Regions from separate parts of the Chryseobacterium tongliaonense genome, predicted to be linked through region 2. Evidence: riboswitches for the same ligand, from Rfam matches in the RefSeq annotation. Region 2 holds a riboswitch; each other region holds the start of a gene.
What was found. A riboswitch is a leader RNA that binds a small molecule or an ion and turns the genes downstream of it on or off. The one in region 2 is predicted to bind cobalamin.

Region 1 (9,997 bases), on a different contig from region 2:
TAAGCCACAGTCAGGATTTACCCATAACTGGCCGGCCGGGATTACATTCTGGGCTTTCCTTAAAAGTTCAATCATTTCTTCTTTTGACGGAACCCTTGGTGAATGAATATCATAAACGCCCGGACCAATTTCATTCGGATATTTAAAATCTGCGAAAGCATTTAAAAGTTCCATTTGGGAACGCGAACATTCTATGGTGATCACATCGGCATCCATATCTGCAATATTTTCAATAATATCATTGAATTCCGAATAGCACATATGAGTATGGATCTGGGTAGAATCCTCCACTCCACTGGCTGAAATCCTGAAAGATTCCACCGCCCATTTCAGATAATTCTGCCAATTGTTTTTTCTTAAAGGAAGCCCTTCCCTTATGGCAGGCTCATCAATCTGAATGATTCTTATTCCGGCTTTTTCCAGATCCACAACTTCATCGCGTATAGCCAACGCAATCTGTTTACAGGTTTCGGAACGGGGCTGGTCATCCCGTACAAAAGACCACTGCAAAATGGTGACAGGTCCGGTCAACATTCCTTTTACCCATTTTTCTGTTTGAGCCTGGGCATATTGAGACCAATAAACCGTCATCGGATCAGGACGGAAAACATCACCGAAAATCACCGGAGGTTTTACACAACGGCTTCCGTAGCTCTGTACCCAACCGTTTTTAGTGAAGGCAAACCCTTCCAGCTGTTCCCCAAAATATTCAACCATATCATTACGCTCAAATTCACCGTGCACCAATACATCAATCCCGATCTCTTCCTGCCACTGAATGGTTTTCCGGGTTTCCTCTTTCAGCAAAGTATCATATTGTTCTGCCGTTAATTCCCCTTTTTTAAACTTGGCTCTCCAGTTTCTTACTTCTGCAGTTTGTGGGAATGAGCCTATCGTCGTGGTTGGAAATAACGGAAGCTGTAACATTTTTTGTTGCTCTTCCTTACGGGTTTTGAACGGATTTTTTCTTCGGGCATCCTTTTCAGTAATAGCACTTACTCTTTGTTTTACACTTTCATGATGAATCAATGAAGATGTTTTTCTGCCTGCAATGGCTTTTTTGTTTTCTTCAAAATGTGTCAAAATATTTTCATCCTCTGTTCCGGTAGCCAGTTCTTTAAGTGTTACCACTTCTTTGACTTTCTGTTTGGCAAAGGCCAGCCAGTTTTTAATTTCAGCAGGAAGGTTTGTTTCAAAGTCTAAATCACAAGGAGAATGCAGCAATGAAGAGGACGGAGCTATAAAAACTCTTTCTGTACCTAATTTTTCAACAGCCTTTTTAATGAATGTCAAAGATTTTTCATAATCATTTTTCCAGATATTTCTTCCGTCTACCACTCCTAATGATAAACTTAAATTTTCAGGAATAGAATGCAAGACCTCTTCCAGCTGTTCAGGATTTCTTACCAGGTCAATATGTAAAACATCTGCAGAAAGCGCAGTAGCAAGCGATAAATTATCCTTTAATCCTTCAAAATAAGTAGCAATAATGAATTTCAGCTTCGGGAATTGCGTCCTGATTTCCTGGTAAATCAATTGATAGGTTTCTTTTGCTTTTTCAGACAGATCCAGTGCAAGGAAAGGCTCATCAAACTGGATCCATTCAGCTCCCTGTTCCTGAAGTTGAGTTAAAATGTCAATGTAAACCGGAAGAAGATTTTGAGCAAGGTCCAGCTTATCAAATCCCGGCTCTTTTTCTTTTCCCAAAAGAAGGTAGGAAACGAGCCCGATGATAACCGGTTTTGCATTGATTCCTGCCTGTTTTGCACCGGCAAATTCATTGAAAATTTTATTGGAAGTAAGTCTGAACTGCTGATTTTTGTGAAATTCAGGAACGATATAATGATAATTGGTATCAAACCATTTGGTCATTTCCATGGCAGTAATGTCCAGTCCTTCTTTTTGGTAACCTCTTGCCATGGCAAAATAAAGATCGAGTTCAGAATTGTTTTTTTTGAGAATAACCTCATGATAACGTGCGGGAATGGCTCCTACTGTTAAGCTCATATCCAGCACCTGATCATAATAAGAAAAATCATTACACGGAATCAGGTCTATTCTTGCTTCTTTCTGAATATTCCAGTTTTGATTGCAGATATTCCTTCCGGTATTCAGAAGTTCTTCCAAAACGATTTTGCCTGACCAATACTGCTCGCAGGCTTTTTTGAGTTCTCTTTTGCTGCCAATCCGCGGATAGCCAAGAATGTGTGTTTGCATTTTTAAACCTTTAAATTAAACTTGATTTTTAAGCTCTTTGAAATGCTTCGTAATGCCTTGCGATAAAGATGTTTCTGGAAAATAATGACATATCCGGACCGTACAATTTCATCCCCTGATAAAATGTACTGAAAAATATATCATCTGCATGACCCAAAAGCTTCAGACCGCGAAAGCATTGTCATTCAGTAAAGGCAGGTCTCCTGGCTTGTAACGGTTTTCGTTATCCTTCCCGCTTCCGGCAGTGGATTGCAAAGACAAAAACTTTGGTATGTTACTTACAGTTGCGCGACAGCCCGTGATTTTCACACGATTCCCTATTAATCTACCTTAAGTAAAACCTTTCCTGTTTGATGAAGAATTAAAGAACTGTTCTTTATAAATCCTGACCAATACTATTGGTTTCAGATTTTAATTTTGTGTAAAAATAAACATACAGAATAAAACAATATTAGTTTCGTATTAATTAAGCTAATAAAACTTTAGAATAAGACTTTAAAAGAATATAATTCTGTATATTCGTTTGATTTTAAATTTAAAAGAATAATATTCTGTGGAATACCTTGATGATAAAGACATGCAGCTGCTCAGACTGCTTCAGAAAAATGCAAAACTGACCGTTAAAGAGCTGGCCAAAGAAATCAATCTTTCGCCTTCACCTGTTTTTGAAAGGGCAAAACGTCTTGAACAGGAAGGGTATATTAAAAGATACAGTGCTATTCTGGATGCCGAAAAGCTCAACCGAGGGTTTACGGTCTTCTGCCAGATTAAATTAAAAATCCATGACCGGTCTGTGGGACATGAATTTGTCAATGAAATCCTGGAAATTGAAGAAGTTGCGGAATGCTATAATATTTCCGGGGATTTTGATTTTCTTCTGAAAGTTCAGGTCCGGGATATGAAGCATTACCAGGACTTTGTGTTTAATAAACTGGGATCTGTAGATTCTATCGGCAGCACACACAGCACTTTCGTAATGGCTGAAGTAAAAAATACGCATGGATTGACCATATAAAACGTCCTCTTCCACCAATTAAAAACATATTTATAAAACAATGTTTTCAGATATCATTGCTAAAAATCTTAAAGTTATTTTCGTAGGAATTAATCCCGGTTTAAAATCCGCTGCAGATGGGCATCATTTTTCAGGAAAAAGTAACCGGTTTTGGAAAGTCCTGTATTTATCAGGTTTTACGCCTTATCAGATTGAAGCTGTCAATGATAAAGAGATCTTAATGTTTGGGTACGGATTGACTACTGCCGTGGAAAGGCCAACTTCAAGAGCGGATGAGCTTTCAAAAGAGGAATTTGATCATGCTCTTGAAACTTTTAAAGAAAAAATGACAAAATTTCAACCTGAATATATTGCTTTCCTGGGTAAGGCAGCCTATAAAGCTTTTTCCGGAAAGAAGGAAATTTTATGGGGACAGCAAGCGGAAAATCTCTGTGGTGCAGAAGTCTGGGTTTTACCGAATACAAGCGGACTGAACCGTGGATTTACACTGGAAAATCTTGTTTCCAATTACACGGGTTTCTATCATATGATCAATAATCCTTCGTAAACTCTGAAACTAAATTTTATTGGGTTTACTTACGTATGGATTAGATTTTACGAAAAAACGCCATGGCAGAAGGGCATGTTCCTGAGCATATCCTACTCCAACACGAGGAACTTCGGCGATTTGATCAGAAGTATATCGAATAGAGTGATCTTCAATCCAGACCTCTTCCCCGGTCAGCTCTTTTTTATTGAAGGAAGCATTTATTCCCAAAGCTTTCGCAGCAGAGCCGGGTCCGGATGAGATAGCAGGTTTTGAGGCTGGCATATTTCGTCTCATTTCCATTATTTCTTTACCGATGAGAGGTTCAACCGCCCTTATCAGTACGGCATTGGGATCATCTTCCACAGAGGTTACGATATTGAAAAGATGGTGAATGCCATAGCACAAATAAACATAGGAGGTTCCGCCCTCATTGTAAAGTGTTTCCGTTCTGTTGGTGCGCCGCCCGCCATATGCATGAGATGCTTTATCCTGAATTCCAAAATAGGCTTCTGTTTCTACGATAATACCGGCAGTGATATCATCGCCGATTTTGGTGAAAAGAACTTTACCCAAAAGATCTTTGGCCAGAAAAATTACATCCTGATGAAGATAATATGATGATCTGAGTTTCAAATTGATTTATTTTTATCGTGATGGTTTTAGAATAATTCAAGTTCTAAAATACCACTAAAAAATCAATCAGTAAAATAAAAGCCGGTATTGAATTTTAATAAGTGATGATATAATAATCCTGAATTTTATTATCAATACAATACAAATACAGTCTCGTCCTGATCAGTCCAAAGCAATAGCTTTTAAGAAAGCAGACATATTCTACGGGCTGCAGCTTTTTGATTTTGTATCCTTTTAAAATAATTTCTGCTTCTGAAATGCTTTTTCCGACGAGGATATTAAAATTAAAGTTTTTATGATGCATAGTTTTCCTGGGGTTCAGATCAAAAACAGCTTCTTCCATCGGGTTACTGTATTCCTGCTCAGATTAAAATGATGGGCTAACTGCTTATTATTGTATTTGTGCTTTTTCTGGTAATCTAAAATTTCAAGGATAGCCTGTTTGTTATAAAAGCGGTGTTTCTGGTTAAAATCATGTGCTTTCTGATCATATCCGCTGAAGAGCAGCTGGTTGAAACTAATCACTTCTAAAACCGAAAAATTTTCTTTGGGCAACAGCGATAGGTATTCCTCTTTTTTTTTCGGGATATTTTTCATTGATTAAATCGGTATAAATTCTTTTATAATCCGGTGTTGTTTTCATGATCAGTTTCGGTTGGATATTTAATGAGAGTTTCATCATTCGGAACAGGGTAAACAAAAGCAATAAGGCCAAAACCTCTAATTGAGGGGATTACAGATTCTGACCATTACTTTTTCTTGATTTGTGTTATTAGAATGTATTTAAAATTGCCTGATTTTGAGATGAGGGATTAGAAACTATCTGAATGTTTCTGCAACATTACGGGTTTACAGAGTGAAATAAAAACAGTGTATGTGATGATTTCTGAATATATATCAAGGCTTTTAATCTGACCGGTATGAAAACTTTTAATATATTCTTTATCAGTGTTTTGAATGTTAAAATAATACCATTAATTCCGAATTATTAACATTATATTTAAATGTTAATCCTTAAATTAGTGCTTAATTTGCATGCTTTAAACACACTTTATGAAAAAATATATACTCTTATTCTTTTCCCTGATTTTCGGTTTTACTTATGCTCAGATAAGTAATAAAGCACAAGTAGACATTGAAATAGAAAAAGCAAAAGAAAATTCTGCAAATGATCCCGAAAAAACGATAGAGCTTTGTAAAAATATTTACCGGGCATCTAAAGAATTGGGGTATAAGGAAGGAATGCTGAAAAGCAATACGATACTTATGGCCAAGTATTTTGACAGAGGGAATTTTAAAGATGTCATAGAGATTAGTAAAGAAGCCGAAAAACTGGCTGTAGAAACTAAAAATAATGAACAGCTTTCCAATGTCTACAGGCTTAGAGGTGCATCTTATACAGAATTGGGTTTTAATGAAAACAGCCGCAAAGAGTTTTTAAAAGCCCTGGATATTACCGGGAAACTAACCTCAGAAAATTATAAATATTATCAGCAGGCACTTATATATAATGGATTGGCCAGCTATTCTGCTCATGTTAATGCTCCCATAGATTCTGTAGTATATTATCAGAAAAAATCTCTGGAAATCATTAATAAAGTAGATGATCACAAAGATTTTATTAATAAAAAACACCATACCCTGGCTTTGGCCTATATTAATCTGGGAATGACGAGCAATGCATTGCACAATACCCGGGATGCGGAAATGTATTTTTTAAAGGCATTAGACCTGTGCCGGAATGAGAAATATACAATAGGCAAAGACCTTGAGGTAACGGTTCTTAACGAATTTTCCTGGCTTTATTATGATCAGAAAAAATATGATAAAGCGGTAGCATATGCAGAACAGGCTGAAAAAATTGAAAAACAGATCAGGTTACCCTATATCCGCAGGGATATTTATGAAGTATATTTCAAATCCTATGTAGAGCAAGGTAAAAAAGAGGATTCAAAAAAATATATGAATCTCTATACCCAACTCAACGACAGCCTTATCAATGCTGAAAAAAAGACGATCAGTACACCCGTAAAACATCTGATGGCTGAGCAGGGAGAAATTCATATCCATACTATTCAGAAAATACTCATCATTATATCCTGTATTGCCGTTGTTCTGCTATTGGCAGGTTTGTTTTTCTGGAAAAGGAACCAGGCTAAGCTTCATAAAAAATATGAAACGATGATTGAAGGTCTGAAAACAAAAAATGAAGATCCTGTTCATACTTCAGCAGCATCCCATATTTCCACAGAAAAAGGAATCAATATCACCGATGATACCGTTAAAATCATACTTCTTAAATTAGAAAAATTCGAGAAATCCCAGAAGTTTATCAAGAAAGACCTGAGTCTTACCTCTCTTGCCAACGAATTAAATACCAATACCCGGTATCTTTCCGAGATCATAAAGCAGTATAAGGGAAAGAACTACAATAATTATATCAATGGTTTAAGAATAGATTATATTACCAATAAGCTCTATGAAAATCCGGTGTACAGAGAATACAAAATCAGCTATCTTGCTGAAGCCTGCGGAATTTCTTCCAGGGAAGTCTTTGCCGTTATATTTAAAAAAGAAACGGGAGTTACCCCTTCGTACTTTATCAATAACCTGAAAAAAGACTATTCCAGCGAAGAATATGTGTAATGAATTCAGATATTCTCACGATAAGTATTTGCATGGCTTTAGAAAAGAAAACAACTTCGTGGTATAAACTTAAATTGATCATCACATGAAAAAAAATTACTTTATTTCTGTTTGCCTGGTTTTAAGCAGTATAGGTGTAAATGCACAATCTGAATTCAGATTACTTACCGGCTGGGGAACCCGTCTGTATGACATCAACAGCAATGGAAATGCTGTACATTCCGGTGGGTATTATAATTATTCCACAGATATGAGTACTCCGATAGAACCCGTGGCTGATGCTACCAACAGGCTGAATAATGCAGAAAACATCGTGGGAAGTATGCCTTTTGCAGCAACAGACGGCTCCAGCCTGAGCCAGGCAGCTTACCGGAAAAACGGAACCTGGACCGCGATCGGATATTTTCCCGGAGATATCCCCGGAAACAGCTGGTTCGGAGATGCAAAAGGAATCTCGGCCAACAGCGTCTATGTCACTGGGCAAATGACATCCGGTGGTGCAGGAAGCAGCTATCCTTTTATTTATAACACAGAAACCGCAACACTGACCAAACTTACCGGAGACCTTCTGTATACCAACGCTCGCGGGGCTGACGTAAATGATAATGGAGTTGTAGCCGGATGGATAGACCGGGAAGATATTTTCGGAACCGGAACTTTCAGGGTTCCCGCCTATTTTGATGCTACAGGAACTTTACATTATATTGATTTCAGCACTCCCGAATACGGGGAAGCAAATGATGTGAATAATGCCGGACTGGTCGTAGGCTATAAAGGGAGCAAAGCTTTTATTTATAATACAAACACCAATGTTTACCAGGCATTTGATGCACCTGCAGGATATACCGATGCCGTTTTTGTATCCGTTGCAGAAAATGGTGCTGCAGTAGGATATTGTGGAATGATCGGAGACCGTGAAGTGATTATTTATCATCCTTCTTTAGGCAGCACGCCGGTTTTACTGACAAGTCTTCTGGCTTCTCAGAATATCTCTGTGAGCACTTTTGACGGAAAGCTCGGTACAGGAATGGGGATTTCGCCGGACGGGAAGTACATTTGTGGATTTGATAATTCGGTACCGCCTATTTTTGCTGCAGGATGGGTGGCTAAATTAGACAATATACTGGACACAACCGATGCTGTAAAAAATCCTCCATTTAATATTTATCCGAACCCGGTGCAGGATGTACTCCATATTTCCGGTGAAGAAATAATAAAGTCCCTGCTGATCTATGACCCAAGCGGAAAACTGGTTAAAAGTGATCTTTCAATCAATGACAAGAACATTACAATTGATGTATCCATGCTGAAAACAGGCGTATATATGGGAAGTATCGTTTTAAATAAAGGAGGTATAAAAACATTTAAGTTGATCAAAAAATAGATTCAGCAAACACACTACTCTATTAATTATTTTTGGCGTTAAATAAAAAATGGTAACCGGACTAAACCAGTTACCATTTTATTGACTCATTGTGTTTTTCAGGCCTACCTTGTTGTATACCCACCGTTGGCGAAAATAGTCTGCCCGGTAATCCACCATCCGTCAGTGACTAAAAACTCTACCAACGGAGCGATGTCTTTAATATTGGTCAATCCGCCTAATGCTGAAGCTGATTTATGATAAGCGACTGCATCTTCAGTTTCCTGACCGTAGAAAAAAGGAGTATCCATTGGGCCCGGCGCAACGGCTGTTACAGAAATTCCTCTTGAGCCGAATTCTTTGGAAGCCGCTCTTGTAAAATGCTCTACCGGAGCTTTGGCACCTGCATATGTGGAATACAATCCGGTGTACGCCGCCAATAAAGAAGTTACGATCGTACAGATCTTGGCATTATCATTCACTTTTTTACCGGCTTCCTGTAGGAAGAAATACGCCGATTTTGAATTAACCCCGAACATCGTATCATATTCAGCTTCCGTAGTCTCGGTAAACGGCTTTTTCAAGACCATCCCCACCGTATTGATGGCGATATCGATACCACCGAAGCGGGTAATTGTTTCATCAAAAAAACGGGTGATGTTTTCTACTTTGGTCAAGTCACCCTGAAATAAAAATGCTTCAGCTCCTAAAGCCTGTACTTCTTCCAACGTTTTTTCACTTTCAGCTTTAGAGCTTTCGCTGTTATAGTGTATGGCTAATTTTGCTCCTTTTGCTGCAAAATCTCTACTTAATAATCCGCCAAGGTTTTTACCACCACCGGCAATTAATACTACTTTTCCTTTTACATTGTGTGTTGACATTATTAAAATTTTTAAATGTTGTAGTACAAAAATGGGCAATGAAAACCATTTAAATATGGTGAACTTTCCGGGAATTTGTGATCAATTCCGAATTTCATACATGTTTTGATAAGGAGAATCGTCTGGTTTCCTGAGCTGTTATTTTAAAGGATTCTTTCAAGGCTTACATTGCTTTCAGGTGTTCCCCCGAATGTATAACCGGATAAGGAAAATCCTTCATTATCAATGGTAATTCTGAAATTGACATCATTATTGATATCAAGGAATAAAACCGTGTCGGCAGAGGCCAAAAAGCTGTTGATGCTAAAGAAGGCCGCATTGGAAGACATATATGCTTTTTCTTCACCATTAACTACGATGGCCACGTTAATTCTTGTACCGGTAAATCCTACATTAATCCCGTTGAACAGTACATTAAAATTAATTCTGTAAAGCCCCTTCTGCCTTATACGGAAAGTATCCCCGGAATGACGGATTGATAAATAATCTGAAAATTGAGAATTATTGGAAGGAAAAGACAAGGGTAAATTATTTGAGCTGCATAACAGTGAAATACAGCCGATAGAAGTAGATTCAATTCTTGCCCGGCTCCAGGTTGTTGCTTTGCCCTGTGGGAAGAATGCATGATTCCATGTTGTACCGTCATATACTTTTGTAAACGCTGTATTCTTGTCGTACATCAGCATGGCTTCCATCGTAGGATCATCGTCATA
Region 2 (9,997 bases):
ATCCCCAATAAATAAATGTCTCCATTCTTAACGTAAAAATCAAAGATCTCGGGAATATTATTTATGGGTACGTTAAGGTATTGATCAAGGTCTACTCTTACGCCGTCTTTCCAGAAAGTATGATAAGCAAAAGAAACAGTGGCAATTCTTCCACCGATATATACATGATTGTTTTCTACAATTATTTTGTTTGGAGTGTAAATATTACTGACCGGCAGATTGATTTTTTGTCCGTTTTTCCAATAACATGGCTGGTTGTTTTCTTTGCCTGCAATGTATACATCATATGAAGCTACATTTTTTTCTAATGTTTCTGTATCATCTTCCCTGCAGGAAGTAAAAAATACCAATAAGAATAAAAAGGGAATAAATAATGTTTTCATAGTTCTTTTTCTTATAAGATAACAAAAAACAAAAAGGTTGCAGCAATAATAAAAAAAGACTCAAAAAAATGAGTCTTTATATTTTTAATGATCCTGATTATCTGTTGATAATATTATTGGTCATGGTCGTATGATTGATCAGCTGTCCTTTTTCATCCCGGATTTCTATTTCAGAAACGTGCATGGTTTTTCCTTTTCTGATGAAGCGGGCGGTTGCGGTAACGATTCCATCCTTTTTACTTTTTAGATGGTTTGAATTGATATTGGTACCCACACCGTAATATTTATCACCGTCAATGAAAATATTAGACAGGCTTGAACCTAATGTTTCTGCTAAAACACAACTGGCTCCACCATGCAGAATTCCGAAAGGCTGATGTACTCTGGGCAGAACAGGCATGGTTGCTGTAAGGGTTTCATTTTCGATATCTACATCGATGAATTTTATCTCCAGTGTTTTGGCCAGAGTTACGTCTCCCCAATTATTAATAAATTCTAGTAGCTCTTCTTTAGTTTGACCTTTCATATTTTAAATGATAAATAATAAAATTATAATTGATGAGTGATGAATAATAATTGATCAGTAATTTCGCTAACTCCTAACTCCTAACTCCTAACTTCTGATTCATTTCCCTGTCCCATAATATTCGGATTCCAGTTGGCCGGGACTTTTGGAACAATATCGTTTTTGATGTAATAATTCTGTATTTCTTCCATTATTTCAGAAAAGGGTACGGAAGCGATTCTTTCATAAGGAATGGTATAGCCCAGGTAAACGATTTTCCTTTTGAAATCTCCGGCTGCCAGAACAATAGGTACTTTTGCGGCCAAAGCCATATGATAAAATCCTTTTCTCCATTTCGGAACCCAGCTTCTGGTACCTTCAGGGGTAATTACCAAGCTGAAATCTTCTTTAGCAAATTCATTGGCAACAAAATTCACCAGATCATTTTTCTGGCTTCTGTCTATCCCGATTCCGCCAAGACCTTTTACAGCACCACCATACCAGGCTTTGGTGTGAGCATCTTTAATAATTACCTTTAACGGTTTTTCTAAAGACCAATAAGCAAAATTACCCAGAATATATTCCATATTGTGAGTGTGCGGAGCTACCACAAGAATACATCTGTTCAGATTGTTGACATCGCCCTGAAGAACGACTTTCCAACCCATCAGTTTTAGCATCAGTTTGCCGATTAGTTTTTTCATATACAGTTTATTAAACAAAAAAAGTATAACCAAAAAACAGGTTATACTTTACAAATATATTGAAATATTATCGCTCTTAAAACAAACCGCTGATTAAATCTACGATTTTCATTACAATCTCTAATGCTATTTGTACCATGGTTGAGGTGTTTTTATTGATTTGGTTGTATTTTAATTACTCTACGAAGGTATGATAAATTTTTAATATAAAAAACTAAATATTATTGTTTTTTTAATCTGCTTGAGAGAAGAAGAGTGTGAATTTCAAACTGTTGCCATCCATTCACACCTTCTGCCACTCTCTGCAGTTTATTATTTAGTTTTTATGGAAATTTCATTCTTACCGTCATTCACTTTGATATCTACATCACCATTCATTTTTTTGATTTTTGATGTTGTTGAATCAATGATTTTCTCAGCTTTGTTCGCAGGAACCTTTTTTCCGTTGATGATCACACTGTCTTTATCATTGGAATTGTATTCGAAGGTAGAACCGTTTACAGAAATTTTATTCTTTTCAATTCTTATAGTTCCGTTTTCGTCATCATCATCTTGGTCATCATCATTAATTCCGTCTCCGTTTAAATCTCCGTTTAAATCAATTCCGTCTTTTTTTACAGGGATTACTATTGTGTTCTGAGGAACTACCAATTCATAATCGATACTGTAATCTCTGAAACGGTGCTCGTAAGGATATTTGATATAATTAGGAAGAATGATCTTATTATTGATGACATCTACAGGAACATTTACGTTAAGCGGAATGTTATACCCTTTTGCTTCTTTTTTAATAATCAGATAAGGTGTTTTTATATCAGCTTTTCTTGTTACGTCAACATGGATCCAATCTTTTTCGAAAACTGATACTTTGTCTGAATAAAGATCGTCTTCATAGCCTGTGAAATTCTGTGGGATAACGATTTGTTTAAGATCAACATAAACACTGTCTGATGCCGTATTGATAGAAATCTCTTCCGTATCTTCCTTATGGCCTTTTAAGAACATATCTTTTTTCGCCATGCTTACTCCGAAATAAATGGATACTGCGATCAAGCCAAGAACCAATGCTCCTAAAACCCAACCCGTATTTCTTAATTTGGTCTTTGGTGAAATCAATTTGATGCTTAATAAGGCGAACAACATGGCAGGAATCAAACTTCCCAGAACAATCATTGCCATGATGATGTATTTCATCCCTTCATTATCAAAATAGAAGTTCATTTCGCTGATCGGCGGGAAGTCATTATTTCCCATAAATCCGAAGATCACAAATACACCGATTAAGCAGGAAAAAGACATTAATCCGAATATTCCGCCTAAAACATATCTTACTATATTCCAGATTCCGCTCCCGGCATTGTTGATGTAAGGTTTGCTTTCGTTATACATTTCTCCGACTCTCTGTGTAGATTCGTTGGCAAACTGAACCAGTTTGTTGGATTCATTTTTCAGATTATCGAAGTTCATAGGCTTTCCCTTCATTTTCAAAAAATCTGCTGCGGTTTCTGCTTTAGGAAGTACGATCCAAAGAATGATGTAAAGCAGTGCAATTAATGAAGAAGAAATTGCTGCTGTAAATATTCCAAGGATGAAAACTCCCAGCCAGATTGCTCTCATTGCAGTAATATCCATTCCTACGTAGTGGGCAAGCCCAGCACAAACACCGGCTATTTTTTGTCTTTCAGGGTCACGGAACAACTGTTTTTTATCAGTATATTCAGTTCCTGAAGTAAATGTTTTTTTAGAATTTTTTTCAGAATAGTAAGCTTCTTCCTGTTCTTCAATTTTTTCAGGGCTTCCGATCTGAGCAATTACTCTTTCTACATCAGAGTCGTTTACTACTTCACGTTTTCCTAAAGAATCTCTGAAAATTTCAACCATTCTTATTTCTATGTCATGCATTACCTCGTCAGCTTCCGAAGCATCTAAAGAGCTTCTCAGTGCATTAAGATAATCGCTGAGCTTTATGTATGCGTGTTCTTCTATCGTAAAAGAAAAACCTGCGAGTCCTATTGAGAGTGTCTTGTTCATAGCTTTGTTTTTAATTTTGTTGAGTGATTTGATTTACAGAATCTGTCAGTTCTTTCCAGGTATTTAGAAGTTCGTCCAAAAATAACTTGCCTTTTTCTGTTATTTGGTAATATTTTCTGGGTGGTCCTCCTGTAGATTCTTCCCATCTGTAAGAAAGGAACTCGCCGTTTTTTAATCTTGTTAAAAGAGGGTAGAGTGTGCCTTCCACAACGTCCAGTTTTCCTTTTTTCAGTTCATCTATAAGGTCGGAAACATACATTTCGCGATGATTGATGAGACTTAAAATACAGAATTCCAGAATTCCTTTTCGCATTTGCGCTTTGGTATTTTCAGTATTCATCTCAATTAAGTTTTTTAATTAGTTATATTTTTAGAATTGTGCCCCTAGCTAGATGAGCGTATTCTAATTTTACATTACAAAGATATGTAAATAAAATGGTAATATGCAATACAAAGTAGTGAAATTTTTATATAAGTATGTTTAAATAATTGATAATCAGGTTAATAAATTTTAATCGAATTTTGGAGTTTATAAAATTAATCTAAAATAAAAGCCGAAAAATTTACAATTCGGATCACTATTCCTATTTTTGTAAGATGAAAATTCAAAAGGAAATCGATTTTATTTTAGCAGTTGATGCTTTAAAAAATGTACAGAGAAGAAATTATAATGCAGATGATTCACGACGGGAGAATACTGCCGAACATTCCTGGCAGATTGTTATTCTGGCCCAAATCCTTTATCCTTACGCTAAAAACAGGGCAGATATTGATTTATTAAGAGTAATAAGGATGCTTTCTATTCATGATCTTGTAGAAATAGAAGCAGGCGATACCTTTCTGTTTGATGAAAAAGCCATGATCGGGAAGTTTGAAAGGGAAAAAATTTCAGCTCAGAATATTTTCGGGATATTGGATGAGCCTTTAAGCACAGAGTTTTTTAATCTCTGGCTGGAATTTGAGGAAGAAAAAACACCCGATGCTATTTTCGCGTGTGCCATAGACCGGATTATGCCCTTTATTTTAAATTCCCACACTTCAGGAAAAAGTTGGACTGAGGCCGGAGTTACAGAAAAACAGATCAGGAATATGCTGGAAAATGCGATCACAAGAGCTTCGGATGAAATGGGTGAAGCTTTTCAGCTGTTATTAGACAGAAGTCTGGAAACAGAGAAGGTTTTGAGATGATTTATTTATCGCAGGGATAAACTAAGATTTTTGAACCGGTGATTCTTGAAGTCGGACAAAGGCGCTTCGAGGTAATACTATTGAGATAATATCCCAGATTATTGTGAGGACTAAAAGATAAAATAGGTTTCGGGCGGCCACAGGCCGCCCGAAACTTCACAATTTATAGTATCTGAATTGGTTTCTTGAATTCATCAATCGCCACAAAAGTAAAATCACCTACAATAGCACGCTCTCTTTCATAAGAATACATCTGCTCGGTATAAATTTCAACATTTACCTTCATACTTGTAGTTCCCACATGAGCTACCTTTCCGATTAATTCTATAATAGTCCCGGCCGGAATAGGTTTTTTAAAATCGATTTTGTCACTGCTCACAGTTACCACTCTTTTTCTTGCAAAACGGGTTGCGGTAATAAAAGCTACTTCATCCATTAATTGCATTGCTGTACCTCCGAAAAGAGTATCGTAGTGATTGGTAGTGTTCGGGAAAACCGCTTTGAAAATCCGGGTTTCAGATGCTTGGATTTTTTCTTCTGTAGTCATATTTCATTATTAAATTAATACGAAATGAAATATATTGGAACAAACGGAAGATGACAGGAACATTCGAGATTCCTGAAACAATCCATCAGATCAATAAACTTCAAATCGCGAAAGTTTCTTGTTTATAGAAACAGGCAGGTCTCCTGACTTGTAACTTCCTTATTCCCTTCCCATACTTCGGTACAGTGGATTTTTAATAAAGAATTTTCGTTACTTACAGTTGCGCGACAGTTCGTGATTTTCACACGATTCCCTTTTAATCTGTACTTAAACAGAACCAGTTCCTGTGATGAATAAGTATTAAAAACTTTTTCGGTGACAAAAATAAGGAATTTGACGGATTATTCCGGATTTTTATAAATAATCTGGCTGATTACCCTTCCTTCCTTTATTGTCCAGAATGTTGTATATCTGTTTTCACCGCTACCATTAATCATATATAGAAAGATATGATCATCATCAATGGAAGTAACTCCGATATTATTGAAGTCCATGGTCGGCTGAAACATATTTTTTATCGCTTCTCTTACAAAAACAGAGCCTCTTCCCGGTTGCTGTACTCTGATGGATTTGATTTCCGTCATTCCTTCAGGAAGCTCATTTCCGATTCCCCAGGGCTTTATTTTATCTATCGTAAGGATTTTTCCGTTGGCATCCTTTTCCTGTTTGCGGTAGCTTGCATTGGAAGGATAAATATCGATGATCACTTTACTTCTTTGTGCGGCCGGAATTTTCGGATTGTTATTATCTGTGAAAATCAGTGATCGTCCGTTCTTAGATTTGGAAGGAGTGTATTGAGGAAGCTGATCAATAAAAGCAATACGCTCTTTGTTGACCATTCCTTCTTTATTAAGACTGTCATATCTTACAAACGGTTTTTCCACTTCAGATTTTTCAGGATATTTTATCCAGATCCACTCGGTTTCTCCCGGAGCCGGTTTTACATAAACAAAAACATCTCCTCTGCGCATGCGGATTTTGTCTACAATTTTTCTGTAGTTATCCTTGGGAACACGCACCATTGCATAGCCTTCTTCCGCCTTTACAACTCCAAAAGGAACTTTATTCTGCCCTTTTACAAATGCTAAAGAAAACACACTGAAAACGGATAGGTAAAATGCTTTGCTTAAAGAAATCATCATGAAAATTTTTTAACAGCTCAAATATATAAATTAAATTCTTTCCAGCTCTTCAGCATCAATAGTTGTTTTAAAAGTTCCGTAATTCACAATGACCTTGTTTCGTGAAATTTTCTCGATCGTTCCTACACTGGTGCTTCCGGTAATGCGAACCCTTTGTCCTATTTTCATCCAGACAGCACGGTCACTTTTACGTTTTTCCTCTATCTTTTCGTTGGTTTCCGTAATTTTTTCAATGACTTCCTCTTTTTTCAGCTGCTGGGTTATTTTTCTTTTGACAACCTGGAGGCGCTTGGTTTCATCTTTATCAGCCCCGATTTTCCTGAATTTCTCCTGTTCCAGAATTTTCACAAAATCCTTTACAACATCCTTCCTTGATTTTCCCTTTACATAGCTGTCGATAAAAGTTTCGATTTTATTTCCAAACTGAAGTTTACGGTGCTCTTCCTCATAAAGCTTTTGAAAATTAAAAAGTTTCTGCTGAAGCTGGTCATTCAGTTTTTGCAGATTATCACGTTTATCTTCCACAGATTCTTTTCTTTCTGCAAGATCGGATTTCAGTTTTTCAACCTCAAATTTTTCCTGTTGAAGCTTGACAATCGTTTTATCAAGATTTACAATGTCATGTTCTACTTTTTTCTTGGCAGAATGAATAATAAACCTCGGGATTTTATTCTTTTCAGCAACCTCAAATGTAAATGAGCTTCCGGCCTGTCCGACTTCCAGTTTATACATCGGCTCCAGGGTTTCTTCATTAAACAGCATGGCCGCATTTTCTGCATTCGGAAGCTGCTCCACAACCAGTTTTATATTGGTGTAATGCGTTGTAATGATTGCAAAACTCTTCTTATCGTAGAAAAACTCAAGGAAACTTTCTGCCAATGCTCCACCTAATTCAGGATCGGAACCTGTCCCGAACTCATCAATCAGCAAAAGCGTATTGGCATCAGATTCACGGATGATTCCCGACATTTTTTTCAGCCTTGACGAATACGTCGAAAGATGGTTTTCAATAGACTGGTTATCCCCGATATCCGTCATGATCTTGTCAAAGAAAAACATTTCGGACTTTGGATGCACCGGCACCAGAATGCCACTCTGAATCATCAGCTGTAATAATCCTACCGTTTTCAGGGTAATGGATTTTCCGCCCGCATTCGGTCCGGAAATACAGATGATTCTGTTGTGTTCCGTTAAAGAAAGGGTTTGTGGGAAAATCGTTTTGTTTTCCGCTTTATTTCTCAACCACAATAGCGGATGGAATGCATCTCTTAATCGCAGTGTTTTATGACGGTTGATCTTGGGAAGAACTCCATTGATCATTTCTGAAAACTTAGCTTTGGCTCTCGTTAAATCAAGATCAAAAATGTAAATCTGGTATCTCCAGAGCTGAGGTTGGAATTCTGCCAGTTCAGCAGTCAGTTTTCTCAGGATCTTATCAATCTCCTTTTTCTCTTCCTCTTCATTTTCCCGAAGCTTGAAATAATGCTTTACAACACTGTCCGGCTGGATGTAGGTAATAGAACCGGTTTTTGAAAGTCCCAGCACTCTTCCCGGAACTCTTTTTTTGAATCCGGATTTTACCGCTAAAACCCTTTGATCTTCAATAATACTTTCGCGGATGTCATCCAGAAAATCACTTTGACCGTAGTTGAATAAGGCCCGGTTGAAATTTTCCTGAATCGCTTTTTTTGCAATCTGGATCTCAGATCTTAAAGTTTTAAGAACCGGGGAAGCTTCACTTTTTACCTCACCAAAACGGTTAAAAACCTTATCAACTTTATCAATAATCTCTTTTTTGAATTCCAGTACGGAAACGTCTTCCATTAAATTAGGGAAAGTTTCCGGCATCGTAGGGAAGAACTTCTGAAGTTTTCCTATCTGTTCCGTAAGCGTTTTTATTTTGATGAAAGCATTGTTTTCAAGACGGTAATTCTCAATCAGCATCAGCTTAAGCTCAGACTCAATATCTTCATACTCATCAAACGGAATAGCATTTGAACTTTCAAAACTCGATAAATATTCCGAAGTTTTTTTCAATGAAAGTTCTGCTTCGTCAATTTCCATCGGACGAAGTTGAAGGATTTTTTCTCTTGTTTTCGGAGAATACGCAAAAGGAGAAATTTCCGCGAGCAATTGCGGAAACTCTAATTCGTTTAAATCTTCTTTATTTATATACACACTGCAAATTTAGTGAGAAAAAGTGAATATGATCATGTGATAATTTGGAAATGAGTTAATTTGAGAATAGGATGATTTGAAAATAAAGAATATGAATAATTTTTTGAATGACTCAGCTTTTACTAAATTTGGAATATGAAACTGGAAACCGAACGATTAATTTTAAAAGATATTGATGAATCCAATGTCGAAGATATTTTACGTATCAGAAGCAACGAGATCATTAATAAGTTTGTACATAGAAATTCGCCAAAAACGAATTATGACGCGCTGCAATTTATCTTAACGATTAAAGAGAGAACCAAAAATAATCAATCCGTATATTTAGGAATTACGAATAAGGATCAGCCTGATCTCATCGGAACTATTTGTCTCTGGAACTTCTCTGAAGACCGGAAAACAGCAGAAGTAGGCTATGAATTATTACCTGACTATCACAGAAAAGGAATTATGTCTGAAGCTTTAGGCGCTGTTTTAGATTACGGGTTTAATGAATTGCATTTAGAGGAAATTTTAGCTTTTACCCATAAGTTGAATGATAACTCAAAAGGACTGCTTTTAAAACATCATTTTATTTGGGAAGCAGATAAAAAAGATGAAGATTTTCCGGATAATCTCGTTTTCAGATTAAAAAAGAACAAGTAATTGTTTTAACATTACCGCATTCTCAAATTAACTCATTTCCAAATTATCACATTTTCACATGACCTGGACAGAAATTTTAGCCCCGATAAAAAACACAGAATACTTTACCCATCTTTGGGAAAAAGTAAAACAGGAATATGCTACAACCAAAGTTTTTCCACCTAAAAACCAAATTTTCAGGGCTCTTGAACTGACACCTTTTGACGATGTTGAGGTAGTGATCATCGGGCAGGATCCTTATCATAATGATTATCAGGCTAATGGATTGTGTTTCTCTGTTTCCGAACAGGTTACCGCTCCGCCTTCGCTTAAAAATATCTTTATTGAATTAAAAAATGACCTTGGAATCGAGAGAACTTCAAAAGAGCTGGATGACTGGGGAAAACAGGGTGTTTTATTATTGAATGCTACACTGACCGTTCGTGCCCATTCTCCGAATTCACATAAAGATTTAGGCTGGGAAAAGTTCACTGATTTTATTATCAAAGAAATTTCCGATAAGAAAGAAAATGTAGTCTTTGTATTATGGGGCGCTTTTGCACAAAAAAAAGCCGAACTCATCGATCCGGCTAAGCATTTTATTCTAAAATCGGCGCACCCGTCACCATTTTCTGTACACAGAGGTTTTTTCGGGAGCAAACCTTTTTCAAAAATTAATGAATATTTAGTTTCAA
Region 3 (9,997 bases), on a different contig from region 2:
GAAAAGGAACTGGCTAAAACAGAAAAACAATCGAACAATTCTCAAACCATCAAGATTTCCGGATTAGATGTCTTTCTTTCCAACGAAATTTTTTCATTCTCACCTAACAATGAGCCTGATATTTTAATTAAAACGAACAACAGAGGATATCTCAATTTCCACCTCTCAGAATTTTCTAATCGGATATTCCATCCGCCTTTAGCTTAGACTTTTATTTTAAACTAAAAATATAGGTATTTATTTTTTAATCATTAAGATTCGGCTTTCTTAGCTGCTTCAATATTCTTAATGGTCAATGAATGCTGATATTAAATCTGGTTTAAATCAATCTGTCCCCATTTAAATCCATTATTAATTTCAATTTATATTTAAAATGAAATCTAAAGTTATTTTGACAGCTTTCCTGTCAGTATCATTGCTTTCCTGTGCTCAGGAAACGCCTAAAGTAAAACATAAAAAGAGCATGGATGCTCCAAAAGAAAATCTTAAGAACGTAAAAGTGGTGAATGCCGAAGACCCTGTATGCCATATGAAAACCGCCGATTATTTAAAATTCACGGCGACCTACAAAAATAAAACGTATGGTTTTTGCAGTGCTTCCTGTAAGAATGAATTCAACAAAAATCCTGAAAAGTATGCCCAGAAATAAAAAGGAAAATAAAAACGTAAAAAGCAAGATTATCATTCCCATTGCTGTGATTGCATTGATCTTTTTAGGAATAGGGTTCGGAATGAGCTATTTTAAAAAGAACCTTTATACAGTAATGAAGGTTCCGGATTTTAAGCTGACTGATCAGAATAATAAAAAAATTACGAATAACGATATGCTTGGAAAAGTATATCTTGTGGAGTTTTTCTTCAGCAAATGTCCTACCATCTGCCCGATTATGAACAGTAATATGAGAGCAATTGAAGATGAAATCAATGATCCCGGATTTGGAATCATTTCCATAAGCATCGATCCTTTGAACGATACTCCCGAAGTTTTAAAGCAGCATGCTAAAAGGGTAGGCGTAAAATCTCCGAACTGGCATTTCCTTACCGGAGACAGGGATTATATCGGAAACCTTGCAGATCAGTTCAATATCTATGTGGGTGATGAAAACGACGAAGGTGAAAGTCTGAATCACAGCGGAATGATCGCACTGGTAGATCAGGAAGGGAACATCCGTTGCAGATATAATAAAGACAATATGCCGATTCTGTATTACTCAGGACTCAATTATGAAGATCCAGAAGGCAAGACAACAAATCTTACCGGAAAATACCATCCCGATCGGGAAAAGCTGATTGAAGATATTAAGAAATTATTGAATAAGTAAGAAGCAGAGATTTCAGCCAATTCGTTGACAACCTTTAGCTTCCTTTCAAAAAATGTTAAACCATAAATACAAAACATTATGAAGATTATGAAAATAGCTGCACTAACTGCAGTTTTTGCGGCACAGTTTGCTTTTGCACAATTTAAGCAGACCCCGTTGCCTTATGCGTACAATGCTTTAGAAGGCTCTATCGATGCGCAGACGATGGAAATCCATTACACAAAACATGCTGCAGGCTATGTAACCAACCTGAATAAAGCCATTGCCGGAAGTCCGCAGGAAAAGGAAAGCTTATTTCAGATTCTTTCCAAAGTTTCTGCATTAAGCCCGGCCATCAGGAATAATGCCGGCGGGCACTATAATCACGAGCTTTTCTGGACGATGCTTACACCTGAAAAAAATACCCAGCCATCAGCAAAACTATTGAAAGCGATTAATGAAACTTTCGGAAGTATGGAGGCTTTTAAAGAGAAAATGAGTAAAGCCGGAGCAGACCGTTTCGGTTCGGGATGGGCATGGCTATCTGTAGATAAAAACGGAAAATTATTCGTCTCTTCTACTCCAAATCGGGATAATCCACTGATGGATGTTGTTGAAGAAAAAGGAACTCCGATCTTAGGAATCGATGTCTGGGAGCATGCTTATTATCTGAAATATCAGAATAAAAGAGCCGATTATCTTACGGCAATCTGGAATGTGATGAACTGGAAATCAGTAAGCCAAAGATATGAAGATGCTTTAAACAAAAAATAATTCATGAACTTAATTTGCAGCATATTCCTTACTTTTTATATCGTGGTCAGGCCTCTGATCCCCATTATGGAGTATGCTGCAGATTATGATTATATCGCAAACGTTCTGTGTATCAATAAAAGCAGGCCCGAGCTTCATTGTAACGGAAAATGTTACCTGAGCAAAGAGCTTGCAAAGACCAATGATACCGAATCTTCCCCTTTAAACAAAATAAAAAATTCAGGACAGAAAATTCTTGATATTTACATCCTTCCTGAAATCACGGAAATTCAGAATACGGGAAACCTTTCGTTTTTAAATTTCATTTTTACCTACAAAACAGATTACTCATTTCTGTTCCTGAAACACATTTTCAGGCCTCCGGTTTTTTAAGAAACTATCATTTGATCTTGCCTTTTATGGTTAAAGAAAACTGAATGTATTACCGTTCAGAAAGCATTTCTATTGCACAAATTCAAAATGTATTCAACATAAAAAATCAACAATGAAAATTTATAAACTTTTATCGCTATTCCTTATTACCACTACTTTACTGGCACTTTCATCATGCCGGAATAGCGATGATGAAGATCCACAAAATGTTTCTTCAGGAAACCTTCAGATAAAATTTGAAAACGGTTTTAATAACCTTGGAGATATTGTTTTAAATCAGACGGTACAAACTTCTTCCGATGGCCAGAAACATCAGTTCTCAGCATTAAAATATGTGATCAGCAATATCAGCCTGATTGATGAAAACGGGAATGAATTTAAATACAATGATAATAATCCGGATAAAGGGGCTTTTATCATAGACCAGGCAGACGCCGTTGCAGGAATTGTATACCTGAATTTAAATGAAATTCCTAAAAACAATTACAAAAAAATAAAATTCGGATTGGGAATCAGTCAAAATGCTTATTTGCTGGGGCAGAACGGGCAGGCTGAATTCTGGAACAAAGCAAAAGCCAAAGGGATGTCGTGGTCATGGGCTGCCGGCTATGTTTTTGTAAAGCTCGAAGGAAAATACGGAACATCTTCAGCCGACACGGAATTCATGAACCACACCGGAAATATGGGAAATGTTTCAGCCAATAATACGCCTGATCTGTACAGGGAAATTACATTGGATCTGCCTACAACAGCAAGAGTAACGGGAACTGTCACTCCTTCAATCCATATTCTGGCAGATTTAAACCAATATTTAAGCGGAGAAACTTCACTTGCATTATCTGCAGCAAATGATATGATGATGGGCTCGAGCCCGCACTTGGTCAATGTGACGAATAACCTTACCAAAATGTTTAAAGTAGACCATGTTCACAATGACTAAGATCAGGATATTATTGAACTTAATATGGAGTTTTGCTGTGCTTTTAAATTTCATATCATGTTCGGATGAGGTAATTGAGCCTTTGGAAAAAGATGAAGCGTACCTACTTCAGTTTCCTTTTTATTTTCCCGGAATGAGTGCTGATTTGTCTGGAAATCCGGTAACGAAGAATGGTGTGGAGCTGGGACGGAAATTATTTTATGAAGGCAGACTTTCACGGAACAATACCATTTCATGCGGTTTCTGCCATATTCAGGAAAATGCGTTTACCCATCACGGGCATACGGTGAGCCATGGTGTGGATGACAGAGTAGGCATCAGAAATGCACCACCGATTCAGAATATGGCATTTTTAAAACGGTATATGTGGGACGGTGTGATTCATAATTTGAATGAGCAGCCGATTATTCCGATTACAGACGTGAATGAAATGGATAGCTCGATGCCGGAAGTCATTTCCAAGCTAAGCCCAGATGCTCAATATAAAAAGCTCTTCAAAGCGGCTTACGGAGACGAAAATATAACAGGTGAAAGAGTTTTAAAGGCTTTATCACAATTTATGATTACCATGATCTCCGCAGATTCAAAGTATGACCGCTACAAACAGGGGAAAGAAGCCCTGACTTCACAGGAATCTCAGGGAATGGCTTTATTCCAGCAAAAGTGTGCTTCATGTCACAGCGGGGAATTATTCACTGATGAAAGCTTCAGGAATACAGGAATGTACTACAATACCCAGTTTAAAGATGCCGGCCGCTACAGAGTGACTCTTGATCAGAATGACTGGATGAAATTCAGGGTGCCGAGCCTGAGAAATGTAGAATATACAGCACCATATATGCATGATGGCAGGTTTTACAGCTTGGATGCGGTACTTAATTTTTATTCGGATCAAGTAGAGAATTATGCAAATCTCGATCCTTTGCTTAAACAAAACGGGCATCTGGGAATTCCGATGAACAGCCAGGAAAAACAGTTTGTCATTGCTTTCCTGAAAACACTATCGGATAAAAGTTTTATTACCAATCCAAAATTCTCGGAATAAATGATAAAAGACATGAAAAATATAATTTTTACATTATTCACTTTGCTGTTATTCAATATGGGTAAAGCTAATATGATCAAAGACAGCATTGAAATTCAGAATCATGATTTCAGTCCCGTTTTATTATTTAATGACGAATGTGATGCGTGCGGTTGTGCCGCAGGAAACGGTTCGTCCGGATTTGAGTCTTTACTGAACCCTCAGTTTATAGGGATCAAGTATTTCGCCCAGCATTATAAAGCTAAAGAAAACCTGTTTGTAAAAGATTTAACACAGGATCAGTACTTCAATACCATTCAGTTGTGGGGGAAAATTCCGGTAACCAAGAAGCTGAGCGTTTATACAAGCCTGCCGTTTCATTTTCATGAGAAAAAAACAATGCAGGGTGATATCAGAATCAGCGGGGTCGGGGATTTAAACCTGATGGGAATTTACCAGTTATTGAATTCCAAAGATTCGTTTCATCAGCTAAATGGTGGCTTCGGGCTCAAAGTTCCGTTAGGGAAATTTGACGAAAAGGGAATCACCGGACTCAACCCGAGTTTCCAGTTGGGAACCGGAAGCTGGGATTATCAGATGGTTTTAAATTATAAATACCAGAAAAATAAAATAGCTCTGCTTTTCAATATGGATTACACTCTTAAAACGGAAAATAAGAAAAACTACCGGTTTGGAAATCAATGGAATTATGCTGCGACCGGATTTTACCAACTGTATAAAACGGATAATATCATTTTTTCAGGTAAAACCGGAATGCAGGGTGAAGTTTATGACCGGAATAAACAGTTTGACGAAGCCTTACCGAATACAACCGGTAGTGCGCTCTATGGAAAGCTGGGCTTTGAAGCAGTTTATAAAAAATGGAGCCTGGGAAGTGAAATAATGCTTCCTGTCTATACTCAACTGGCCGGTGGAGATATTGAAGCCAAATCCCGGTTTTCTGTTTTTATCAATTTTGGAATTTAATATTTAAAAAAATCTGAATTTATGTAACGCAAAGTTTTATTTGGAAGATGGTAAGCTTATCAATGTGCTTAACCCAACAACTTGTAATTGATTAATCTTTGCTCAACTAAGAATATTCAATTGTAAAAATGAAACTTTGCGTTAATAAATTACATGCTTTATTACAAAATACATCGTTTATTCGTCTGAAAATCATTTTGTTGCCAGATCTATTTGTTTATGTCGGGAATTTTCTATCTTTGCCGCAATCTGGTGAGCCATAAAAAGCGCTTAAAAGGGAATCCGGTGAAAATCCGGAACAGACCCGCTGCTGTAAGCTCCACACCAAAGTTTTTGAAGAATATATCCACTGTTTTTTAATGGGAAGGATTTCAGAAACGGAGTAAGTCAGAAGACCTGCCAGAAGATATAACGTTTGACGCTTTCGTGGAATAAAGCTTAGGACAATAATGATTCTGTGCAGCTATAACTGTGCCTTATCATTGTTTTTCTTATATCCATTAGCGTTATCATTATTCCAATGAGCTAATGGTGACAAATTATACTTTACGATACCATAAAACTTTTATCACAGTGTTTGTGGTAATAGCACAACTCTTTTGCTCCCAGTCGAAAGACACAATCAGGGAACAGATGATCATTCCTGTGAGCATTCAGAAAAAGAATTTTAAAGAGATTCTTCCGGCTCAGGTTTTATCAGGTGAGCAGCTGGAAAGGCTCAACAGCCAGTCTGTGGCAGATGCTTTGCGTTATTTTGCGGGAATTCAGATCAAAGATTATGGCGGAATCGGAGGCTTGAAAACCGTGAATGTCCGGAGTATGGGAAGTCAGCATGTAGGTGTTTTTTATGACGGAATCCAGATCGGAAATGCACAAAACGGAGTGGTGGATCTGGGAAGATATTCCCTTGATGACCTTGAGGAAATCTCTTTATATAACGGACAGAAAAGTGAGATTTTCCAGCCGGCTAAAGATTTCGGGTCTTCAGGTTCCATTTATTTACAGCCTAAAGTTCCCGGTTTTAAAGGAAACAGGAAAACCAATCTGGTACTGAAATTTAAAAACTCTTCAATTGATCTATTTAATCCTTCATTTCGTTTAGAGCAGAAAATTTCTGAGAAAATCTCAGCGAGTTTCAGTTCTGAATTTTTGCAGAGTGACGGTATTTACAAATTCAGGTATAAAAAGAAATACCCTGATGGTGAAATAGCCAATGACACCATTGCCAAAAGGTTTGATTCCGATATTACTTCAAAACGCTTTGAAACCAGTATCCACGGTGAGATGAAAGACGGAAGCTGGACCGTAAGAGGATACGGATACCTGTCTGACCGTGGAATTCCCGCAGCGATTGTCAATAACCGTTTTGGAGGAAGAGGGCAGCGGCTGAGGGACAATTCTTATTTTGCTCAGGGAAGCATCCGGAAAAAGCTTTTCCCAAAATTCGAGACCCAGCTTAAAGCTAAATTTGCCTACGATTATACGTTCTATGCAGATACTCTTTCTACGGAAACCGCTTACCCTGCGCGGAATACATACATCCAGAGAGAAGCTTATGTTTCTTCATCCAATCTGTATTCCATTACTTCCGATTGGGATGTCAGTGTGAGCGTAGATTTTCAGTACAATAATCTCGATGCAGACCTTACTAATTTCTCTTATCCTACCCGATATACTTCACTTGTCGCTTTTGCAACCACGTATCAATGGAACCGTCTTAAATTTTTAGGAAGTGTTTTAGGAACTTTTGTTCATGAAAATGTAGAAAAAAATTCAAAATCTCCTGATAAAACAGAATGGACCCCGTCAGCATTTTTATCCTATCAGCCATTTGATTCCAGGGATCTTACCATAAGGGCTTTTTACAAAAGAATATTCCGAATGCCTACTTTCAATGACCTGTATTACACCGTAATCGGAAATGTGGCACTTAAACCTGAATTTACCAATCAGTATAACCTGGGATTTACTTATGAAAAAACATTTAAAAGCCCAATTTTTAAAGGGATTTATGCCAAAATAGACGGCTATTTCAATAAGGTGGAAAATAAAATCATTGCTGCACCTACCGGAAACCTGTTCCGTTGGATGATGCTGAACCTTGGAAGCGTAGAAATCCTCGGAACAGATGTTCATGTGCAGACTCAGATAGATTTTGGAAAAGTAATCCTGAGGCCACAGTTGAACTATACCTATCAGCGTGCGAGGGATTTTTCAGACAGGAGTGAATCCTATTTCGGGGATCAGATTCCATATACACCATGGCACAGCGGGAATTTCACAATGATGGCAGATTATAAAGACTGGAGCTTCAATTATAGTTTTGTGTATGTCGGGGAGCGGTATGACGGGCAGCAGAATAATATACAGTATAATTATATCCAGCCCTGGTATACCCACGATTTATCGGTTCAGAAAAAAATCAAATGGAACTCCCACGAATTTAAAGCCAGCCTTGAAGTCAATAATATTTTCAACCAATATTATGATGTGGTCCTGAACTATCCCATGCCCGGCAGAACCTTTAAACTCATTGTAAGCTTTACCCTATGAAAACAATAAATATCAGTCTTTTCGCCTGTCTCCTTATTTTTCTGTACTCCTGCAGAACAGACGAATACATTACCCGTGAAGAAAAGGAAGAAGGTCTTGCACAGCCTGAAAATACAGCAATCAAAGGCTTTTACCTTTTGAATGAAGGAAATATGGGGAGCAATAAATGTACCCTGGATTTCTTCGATTACACCACCGGAACCTATCACCGGAATATCTATGCGGAAATCAACCCGAATGTGGTCAAGGAGCTGGGTGATGTGGGAAATGATATTCGGATTTACGGAAGTAAGCTGTATGCCGTGATAAATGTCTCCAATAAAATAGAAGTGATGGATGCCAAAACAGCAAAACGGATTAAAACCATCCCGTTACAAAACTGCAGGTATCTTACCTTCAAAGACGGAAAAGTATATGCCAGCAGCTATGCCGGGCCCGTAGTTTTAGATCCCAACGCACCGATCGGAAAAGTCGTGGAGATCGATACCGTTTCCCTATCCATAGAGCGGGAAGCTACCGTTGGGTATCAGCCGGAAGAAATGGAAATTATAGGAAATAAATTGTTTGTAGCCAATTCAGGCGGATATAAATTTCCCAATTATGACAGAACGGTTTCAGTAGTAGACCTGAATACTTTTACAGAGACCAAAAAGATCGATGTTGCCATCAACCTCCATCATATTAAAAAAGATCATTACGGAGACCTGTATGTAACTTCAAGAGGAGATTATTATACGGTTCCTTCCAGCCTGTATCTTGTGGATGCCGTTACGGGAGCGGTGAAAAAGAATTTTAATATTGCAGTCAGTGAAATGACGATCGTGAATGACAAACTCTATTATTACGGTAACGAATTCAACTACACCACCCATTCTTACACCAAATCTTTCGGGATTATCGATGTGAAAACCGAACAGGTCATCTCAAATAAAATGGTAGATCAGGAATATGCCGATGCCATAAAAAATCCTTACGGGATAGCTGTAAACCCTATCACTGAAGACATTTACCTCACCGATGCCCGGAACTACGTGTCCACCGGATTTGTGTATTGTTTCGATAAAAACGGCCATTTCAAATGGAAAACCGAAGGCGGAAATATCCCGGCCCACTTTACCTTTTTGTATAAATAAAATTGATCCCAGACATGGAAAAAAACATAAAAAACATTCTGAAAACTACCGCACTGGCTTTTCTTTTAACAGGAATAACAGCCTGTAAAAACGATGATGATATCAACGGCGGAGATCTGCCTTTTGATGGCCTTAAAGGTTCTTATACCGTTGACCGCTTTAAAGTTTTGAATATTGCTCCGAATGCAGCCGGTAAACTGACCTGGAGTATTGCCGATTCTATTATTTCTGAAAATGCTGAGCTGGATTTTATCAGTCCTTACGCTAAAACCTATCCACTTACCTTAAAAATTGAAAATAACGGAGCGGTGAAAACTTATACATCCGCTATTGTAGTAAAGAAGGAAGCCGGAACTTACAGCAGATATATTTCCAATGTATTTGACTTTCGCCCTGCAGTGGGGCAGTTTATGAATGAAACGCCTGAATATACAGCAGGAAATACCTTCAGCCAGATGCTTCAGAAAGCCAAAGAATCTTTGGTAGGTTCTAACCCTACGATGATCACATTAGGTGGTTTCGGAGGTTATGTGGTCTTCGGTTTTGATCACACGGTTCCGAATATGAGCGGAAAGGATTTTAAAATCCTCGGAAATGCATTCTGGGGAAATAATGCAAATGACCCGCGTTCCGGATCCTGCGAACCGGGAATCATTATGGTTGCCTATGATAAGAATAAAAACGGAAAACCGGATGATAACGAATGGTACGAAATAGCCGGAAGTGAATATTTTAAAAATACAACGGTTAAGAACTACAGCATCACCTATTTCAAACCGGATGAAAATAAACCGGCTGTTCCCGGAGCCGATTCGTGGCAGGCTGATGTAGAATATCTCAAATGGCAGGATAACCTGGGGAATAACGGCTTTAAAACTAAAAATGCATTCCATGCTCAGAGCTATTACCCACT

Region 1: linked by a shared signal. The riboswitch ahead of metE (5-methyltetrahydropteroyltriglutamate--homocysteine S-methyltransferase) and the one ahead of AB8P06_RS07935 (acyl-CoA thioesterase) in region 2 are both predicted to bind cobalamin.
Region 3: linked by a shared signal. The riboswitch ahead of AB8P06_RS03160 (TonB-dependent receptor plug domain-containing protein) and the one ahead of AB8P06_RS07935 (acyl-CoA thioesterase) in region 2 are both predicted to bind cobalamin.

What each region holds. Positions count from the first base shown of each region.
Region 1 is NZ_JBGFFD010000004.1:355,227-365,223, reverse strand. Features, by position in the region: gene metE (5-methyltetrahydropteroyltriglutamate--homocysteine S-methyltransferase) at 1-2,217, opposite strand, end outside; cobalamin riboswitch at 2,394-2,577, opposite strand; gene AB8P06_RS11620 (Lrp/AsnC family transcriptional regulator) at 2,771-3,232, shown strand; gene mug (G/U mismatch-specific DNA glycosylase) at 3,273-3,779, shown strand; gene AB8P06_RS11610 (DNA-3-methyladenine glycosylase) at 3,789-4,394, opposite strand; gene AB8P06_RS11605 (hypothetical protein) at 4,489-4,698, opposite strand; gene AB8P06_RS11600 (helix-turn-helix domain-containing protein) at 4,713-4,991, opposite strand; gene AB8P06_RS11595 (tetratricopeptide repeat protein) at 5,448-7,040, shown strand; gene AB8P06_RS11590 (T9SS type A sorting domain-containing protein) at 7,126-8,424, shown strand; gene AB8P06_RS11585 (SDR family oxidoreductase) at 8,529-9,284, opposite strand; gene AB8P06_RS11580 (hypothetical protein) at 9,428-9,997, opposite strand, start outside.
Region 2 is NZ_JBGFFD010000003.1:98,761-108,757, reverse strand. Features, by position in the region: gene AB8P06_RS07965 (hypothetical protein) at 1-383, opposite strand, end outside; gene AB8P06_RS07960 (PaaI family thioesterase) at 481-909, opposite strand; gene AB8P06_RS07955 (1-acyl-sn-glycerol-3-phosphate acyltransferase) at 990-1,592, opposite strand; gene AB8P06_RS07950 (PspC domain-containing protein) at 1,905-3,623, opposite strand; gene AB8P06_RS07945 (PadR family transcriptional regulator) at 3,634-3,963, opposite strand; gene AB8P06_RS07940 (HD domain-containing protein) at 4,221-4,811, shown strand; gene AB8P06_RS07935 (acyl-CoA thioesterase) at 4,975-5,358, opposite strand; cobalamin riboswitch at 5,475-5,655, opposite strand; gene AB8P06_RS07930 (hypothetical protein) at 5,700-6,500, opposite strand; gene AB8P06_RS07925 (endonuclease MutS2) at 6,531-8,678, opposite strand; gene AB8P06_RS07920 (GNAT family N-acetyltransferase) at 8,814-9,323, shown strand; gene AB8P06_RS07915 (uracil-DNA glycosylase) at 9,382-9,997, shown strand, end outside.
Region 3 is NZ_JBGFFD010000001.1:672,858-682,854, forward strand. Features, by position in the region: gene AB8P06_RS03120 (hypothetical protein) at 1-207, shown strand, start outside; gene AB8P06_RS03125 (YHS domain-containing protein) at 374-649, shown strand; gene AB8P06_RS03130 (SCO family protein) at 582-1,322, shown strand; gene AB8P06_RS03135 (superoxide dismutase) at 1,401-2,075, shown strand; gene AB8P06_RS03140 (hypothetical protein) at 2,079-2,447, shown strand; gene AB8P06_RS03145 (MbnP family protein) at 2,560-3,387, shown strand; gene AB8P06_RS03150 (cytochrome-c peroxidase) at 3,380-4,432, shown strand; gene AB8P06_RS03155 (transporter) at 4,445-5,398, shown strand; cobalamin riboswitch at 5,632-5,816, shown strand; gene AB8P06_RS03160 (TonB-dependent receptor plug domain-containing protein) at 5,972-7,951, shown strand; gene AB8P06_RS03165 (YncE family protein) at 7,948-9,084, shown strand; gene AB8P06_RS03170 (cell surface protein) at 9,099-9,997, shown strand, end outside.